Linked DNA regions of Sinorhizobium fredii USDA 257. The protein of the gene in region 1 interacts with the protein of each later gene in a pairwise test. Links are inferred from orthologs where the notes say so. Each region holds a gene or a part of one and is shown on either strand. Other genes may lie near its edges.

Evidence for each region.
Region 2: the proteins of ybgC (region 1) and USDA257_RS04225 interact in binary tests that used the Escherichia coli proteins (3 or more experiments, as listed by UniProt). The link is inferred for Sinorhizobium fredii USDA 257 from one-to-one orthologs.

What each region holds. Positions count from the first base shown.
Region 1 is NC_018000.1:5,400,377-5,403,651, reverse strand. Bases 226-3,183 are described here. They hold ybgC (tol-pal system-associated acyl-CoA thioesterase), read left to right. Parts: upstream 226-1,455; coding sequence 1,456-1,911; downstream 1,912-3,183. Other genes in these bases: ligD (DNA ligase D), read right to left, coding at 1,918-3,183; USDA257_RS25395 (NAD-dependent epimerase/dehydratase family protein), read right to left, coding at 226-1,329. In the rest of the region: USDA257_RS25400 (glycosyltransferase), read right to left, coding at 1-112; more of USDA257_RS25395, read right to left, coding at 109-225; more of ligD, read right to left, coding at 3,184-3,275.
Region 2 is NC_018000.1:905,328-908,522, reverse strand. What follows is about bases 318-3,195. They hold USDA257_RS04225 (acyl carrier protein), read right to left. Parts: upstream 1,936-3,195; coding sequence 1,699-1,935; downstream 318-1,698. Other genes in these bases: fabD (ACP S-malonyltransferase), read right to left, coding at 3,052-3,195; fabG (3-oxoacyl-[acyl-carrier-protein] reductase), read right to left, coding at 2,276-3,013; fabF (beta-ketoacyl-ACP synthase II), read right to left, coding at 318-1,483. In the rest of the region: more of fabF, read right to left, coding at 218-317. UniProt on the Escherichia coli protein: Carrier of the growing fatty acid chain in fatty acid biosynthesis.

The DNA.
Region 1 (3,275 bases):
CGCGCGCGCCGAGCGCATAGTCGGCATTGGTGACGAGCGTCACGAAGGCGTGCTGTGCGGCGGCCGGGGCAGAGGGCATGGGGCCGTCCGGATGGGGCGTCGCAGCGCTCATGAGACGGATTTCAGCCGCTTGCCCTCCGGATCGTGGTTGATCAGGGGAGCGATGTCCTTCGTCCAGGCGGAAACGGCTGGCACGCGCGAACGGTCGACGCGATAGGCGAATTTCTTCGCCACGTCGACGATCTCCGAAAGCAAGCCGTCTTGGAGCCGAATCGGATCAAGCCCGAGGCCCAGGAACTTCTCGTTTTGCACGACGAGATCGTTTTCGGCCGCTTCCTTGCGCGGGTTGGGCAGCCAGGCGATTTCGGAGCCGCTGATGCTGGAAATCATCTCGGCCAGGTCGCGGACGCGGTGCGTCTCGGTCATCTGGTTGAAAATCTCGACGCGGCTGCCGCGCGCCGGGGGATTTTCAAGGGCGAGCTCGATGCAGCGGACCGAATCCTGGATGTGAATGAAGGCGCGGGTCTGGCCGCCGCTGCCGTGAACTGTCAGCGGATAGCCGATCGCCGCCTGGATCAGGAAGCGGTTGAGGACCGTGCCGTAATCGCCGTCGTAATCGAAGCGGTTGATGAGCTGCGCATGCCGCCGCGTCTGCTCCGTATGCGTGCCCCAGACGATGCCCTGGTGTAGATCCGTGATACGAAGCCCGTCATTCTTCGCGTAGAACTGGAAGAGCAGCTGATCGAGGCACTTGGTCATGTGGTAGATCGACCCCGGATTGGACGGGTAGAGGATCTCCTGGCTGACCGTCTCGCCGGCCATCGTCTCGATCCCGACCGGCAGATAGCCCTCCGGAATGGCAGCGCCGATCGTCGAATAGCCATAGACGCCCATGGTGCCGAGATGCACGAGATGGGCGTCGAGGTCGAGCTCGACCAGCGCATTCAAGAGGTTGTGGGTGGCGTTGACGTTGTTGTTGACCGTGTAGTTCTTGTGGCGGTCGCTCTTCATCGAATAGGGCGCAGCGCGCTGCTCGGCAAAGTGCACGATCGCGTCGGGGCGATGTTCGGCAAGCCACTTCTTCAGAAGTTCGTAATCGCGGGCGAGGTCGATCAGGTTGAAATGGATGCGCCGGCCGGTCTCCGCATGCCAGATGCGGGTGCGCTCCTGGATGGAGTCCATCGGCGTCAAGGATTGCACGCCGAGCTCGGTGTCGATCCAGCGGCGAGAGAGATTGTCGAGAATGTGGACGTCATGGCCCGCGTCGGACAAATGCAACGCGGTGGGCCAGCCGACAAAACCGTCGCCGCCGAGGATTGCGATCTTCATGCGCGATTCTCCTGATCGGGAAGAGGACAGGGCACCTGATAGGATAGGATTGTGACAAAGCTGCAATGCTTGCAAATGTCTTTTCGTTCCTGCACAGGAAAAGCAAAGATCCTCCCGGAGAATGCCATGTCACTGATTTCACTTGCCGGCGAGCTGACCGAGACGGGCCACCGTTTGATCCAGCGGGTCTATTACGAGGACACCGATTTCTCCGGCGTCGTCTACCACGCCCGCTACCTGCATTTCATGGAACGGGCGCGGACCGACTATCTTCGGTTGCTCGGCGTGGAACAGGCGTCACTCGCCGTCGAGGGCGATGCGGAAGGCTTGGTCTTCGTCGTTCACCGGATGGAGATCGATTTCAAGTCGCCGGCGCGCATGGACGACATCCTGTCGATCGAGACGACCACCGAGAAGGCCGGCGGCGCCAAAATGGTGCTGCAGCAGGAGATCCGCCGCGCCGGCGCGCTGTTGATCGCGGCCAAGGTGATCATCGCGGTGATCAACGGCCAGGGCCGCCCGCGCCGGTTGCCGGAGGCGCTGGCGGCGAAGTTCCTGGCGGCGCAAGGAGCCGCTGCCTGAGTTGCCCTAGCTGATTGTCGAATTCAGCATTTTCTTCGTCAGCGACTGCTTGATCTCGCCGATCTCGCGCCAGGGATCGGTGCCGGCCTCGATGCGCTCGATGATGTCGGCGATGTGGAAGGTATTGGCGGCGTCGAGGGCTTCGAGCTCGTCCCAGCTGACCGGAGTGGCGACGGGTCCGCCTGCGCGGGCGCGGGTGGAGTAGGGGGCGATCGCGGTGGCGCCGCGGTCGTTCCTCAGCCAGTCGATGAAGATCCGCCCCTTGCGCTTTGCCTTGGACATGGTGGCGACGAAATGCTCGGGGTCGCGCTCGGCGAAAGTCTGCGCAAGCCTCTTGGCGAAGCCCTTCGCCTCGTCCCATTCGGCGTGCGGACGAAGCGGCACGATGACGTGGACGCCCTTGCCGCCGGTCACCATGGCAACCGTCTTGAGGCCGATCTCGGCAAGTTCGTCGCGGAGCGTGGTGGCGGCTGCCTTCACTGTGGCGAAGTCGACGCTCGGATCGGGATCGAGGTCGAAGACCAGGCGATCAGGTTTTTCCAGGCGGTCGATCGTTGCACCCCAGATGTGAAACTCGAGCGTGCCCATCTGCACGGCGGCGACGAGACCCTTGGCGTCGTGGACATACATGTAGTTTTCGGTCTCGCCCGATGATTCCGTGATCGGCACTTCCCGGATCGCCTCCGGGAAACCCTCGTTTGCATGCTTCTGGAAGAAACATTGCCGCTGCCCGCCCTGGGGGCAACGCACCAGCGAAACGGGATGGTCTGCGGCGAAGGGCAGCATCCGCTCCGCGACGACGGCATAGTAGCGGGCGAGATCGATCTTGGTGATGCCCTGACCCTCGAAAAGGATCCGGTCGGGGTGCGAGATGTGGACGCCGAGGATATCGGCATCGCCCTTGGTGGGCGACGCCGTACGGGTCTTGGCTGAGGATTTGCCCTTCGCGGCCCCCGGCTCGGCGTCTGTCGGTTTCGCTGTTTCCAGTTTCACGGTCTTGGCCTCCCTGTCCTCGCGCAATCCCTCGAACGAGCCGTGGCGGATATGTCCGTCAGCGGTGAACTCTGCGAAGTCCACCTCAGCGACGAGGTCGGGCTTCAGCCAGACGGCATCTCGGCTCCTTTCGCGCGGCACTTGATCGAAGGGCGATGTCGGACGTTGGCGCTTCGCAAAGGCCGCGGCAAGCTCCTCCATCACCTTTTCGCCGAAGCCGGTGCCGACGCCGCCCCGATAGATCAGCTTGCCGCCCTCGAAGGTGCCGAGAAGAAGCGAGGCGAAGGCGCGCCCTTTCTTGGTCGAGGGGGTGTAGCCGCCGATGACGAATTCCTGGCGTTTCGTGCATTTCACCTTCAGCCAGCTTCGCG
Region 2 (3,195 bases), 4.5 Mb from region 1 along the record:
GAGCGTAAACGTGCACAAATGTGTCAGAGCAATAGGTGTTCTACAATTGTCAGATGTGCCTTGCGCGAACATAGCCAATCGGGGCGACGCCCACACGGCATCTCCCGCCGACAGCTTGTAGCGAGCATTGCGGCAAAAAACGGGATCAAGCTCCGACGCGCTAATGGAAAGCGCGACCGGCTTTTCCGCTCACGCTGCCGGAGCCACTCCCACGGTATCAGTCGCCCTTGTAGCGGCAGAGCACCAGCGATGCATTGGTGCCGCCGAAACCGAAGGAATTCGACAGGGCGACGTTGATTTCGCGCTTGCGGGCAACGTGCGGCACCAGGTCGATCTTCGACTCGACCGACGGATTGTCGAGATTGAGCGTCGGCGGAGCGACGTTGTCGCGAATTGCCAGTGCCGAAAAAATCGCCTCGACCGCGCCGGCGGCCCCGAGCAGATGACCGATCGCCGATTTCGTCGAAGACATCGAGATCTTCGAGGCGCTGTCGCCGACCAGTCGCTCGACCGCACCGAGCTCGATCGTATCGGCCATGGTGGATGTACCGTGCGCGTTGATGTAGTCGACGTCGGCAGCCGTCAGGCCAGCGCGCTTCAGCGCCATCTGCATGCAACGATAGGCGCCGTCACCATCCTCCGATGGAGCGGTGATGTGGAAGGCGTCTCCGGAAAGGCCGTAGCCGACCACTTCGGCGTAGATCTTGGCGCCGCGCGCCTTTGCGTGCTCGAGCTCCTCGAGAATGACGATGCCGGCCCCCTCGCCCATGACGAAGCCGTCGCGATCGGCGTCATAGGGACGCGATGCCTTTTCCGGATTGTCATTGTGCTGCGTCGAGAGTGCCTTGCAGGCGGCAAAGCCCGCCAGCGAGATACGGCAGATCGGCGATTCGGTTCCGCCCGCCACCATCACGTCGGCGTCACCGAGCGCGATCAGGCGGCTTGCGTCGCCGATCGCGTGCGCGCCGGTCGAACAGGCCGTGACGACCGAGTGGTTCGGACCGCGCAACTTGTGCCGGATCGAAACCTGGCCTGAGGCAAGATTGATCAGGCGACCGGGGATGAAGAAGGGCGAAAGCCGGCGCGGGCCCTTGTCGCGGAGCGTATAGCCGCCCTCGACGATCCCTTCCAGGCCGCCGATGCCGGAGCCGATCAGCACGCCGGTTGCAATCTGGTCCTCGTCGCTTTCCGGCTTCCAGCCGGCGTCCGCCAGCGCCATGTCGGCGGCCGCCATCGCATAGACGATGAAGGGGTCGACCTTGCGCTGCTCCTTGGGCTCCATCCAGTCGTCGGCATTGAATGTACCGTCGGAACCGTCGCCGAAGGGGATGCGGCAGGCGATCTTGGCGGGTAGGTCCTCGACCTCGAACTCGGTAACCCGGCGCGCCGCGTTGCCGCCGGCAACAAGACGCGACCAGCTAACCTCGGTTCCGCAACCCAAAGGAGATACCATGCCGGTACCGGTGATAACGACACGTCTCATGCCCGTGACCCACCCTGATTGTTCCATTCCGGAGCCGAACCGGAACGCATGCGACGAGCCCGATCCCTGCATCCCTTGCAGCTTTGACGATCAGAGGGAAAGGCGGGAGCGCTTTGCTGATCGCGACCCGCAATTAAGGCGGGCCAGCCCACATCCCCCGGGCTGTACGGGCCGCGAGTTGCGGCCCGCCGGCGGCCTCGAGGCCGCAGCAACGATTAGGCCTGGGCCTTCTCGATGAACTTGACGGCGTCGCCGACGGTCAGGATCGAATCCGCCGCGTCGTCCGGGATCTCGACGCCGAATTCCTCTTCGAAAGCCATGACCAGTTCGACCGTGTCGAGCGAGTCCGCGCCGAGGTCATCGATGAAGCTTGCGCCTTCGCTCACTTTTTCGGCATCGACGCCAAGATGATCAATAACAATTTTCTTCACGCGTTCTGCGATATCGCTCATGTCGGAGTTCCTCGACCTTCGTTTTCTCTGCGGCGCCATTTTTGGCGCCGGTACTCATTCACGCCTGATAGACCAAGATGGCCCACCGAGCAATCCATTCAACCGAAAACCGCGGAAACCCGTGGCAGCAGAGGCTGCCGGACCACCTGGCCGGACCGGTCGACTGCGCACAGTCATGGCCCGATTAACACGGTTTAAGTCTGCCGCAAAGTCCGAAAATGCCCGACATTCGCTTGCTCAACATTGAATTTCAGGCATTTGGCATCCACGCGCAAAGGCGTTGCGCGAGCGTCCGGCGGCAGGTCGCGGGTTGCATCACCCGGCCGCCGAAAACCGCAGGTCAGATCATCGCCATGCCGCCATTGACGTGAATGGTCTGTCCGGTGACGTATCCCGCTTCGCTGGAAGCGAGATACGCGACGGCGGAGGCGACTTCGGCACCGCTTCCCATCCGGCGCATCGGGATCGCCGCCATGATGCCTTCCTTCTGCTTCTCGTTGAGCTTTCCCGTCATCGCACTTTCGATGAAGCCTGGGGCAACGCAGTTGACGGTGACGTTGCGGGTGGCGATTTCCTGGGCGAGCGACTTGGAGAAACCGATCATGCCAGCCTTCGACGCGCAGTAGTTGGCCTGGCCCGGATTGCCGGTCACGCCGACGACGGAGGTGATGTTGACGATGCGGCCGAAGCGCCGGCGCATCATCGGATGCGTCAGCTCACGGGTCAGCCGGAAGACGGCCGTTAGGTTGACCTCCAGGACATTGTCCCAGTCATCGTCGCTCATCCGGACGAAAAGGCCGTCCTTGGTGATGCCGGCGTTGTTGACGAGGATGTCCACGCCGCCGAGTTCGGTCTCCGCCTTCTCGCCGAGCGCCTTGACTTCGGCACGATCGGAAAGATTTGCCGGGAAGATCTGGACGCGCTCGCCAAGTGTATTGGCAAGTGCCTCGAGCTTCTCGACGCGGGTGCCGTGGAGGCCGACAATGGCCCCCTGGGCGTGCAGCATGCGGGCGATTTCCTCGCCGATGCCGCCGGATGCGCCGGTGACGAGAGCCTTGCGGCCGGAAAGATCGAACATGGATTTCTCCCTTAATAATGGGCGCTTGATTGGGGCGTTCAGGCCAGAAGGGCGGCAAGCGCCGCGTCGATATCGGCAGGGGTATTGACGGCAATGCCGTTGACGTTCTTGTCGATCCGTCGGGCGAGACCGGTCAGCACCTTGCCCGAACCGATCTCATAGAGAGTCGTCACATCATTGGC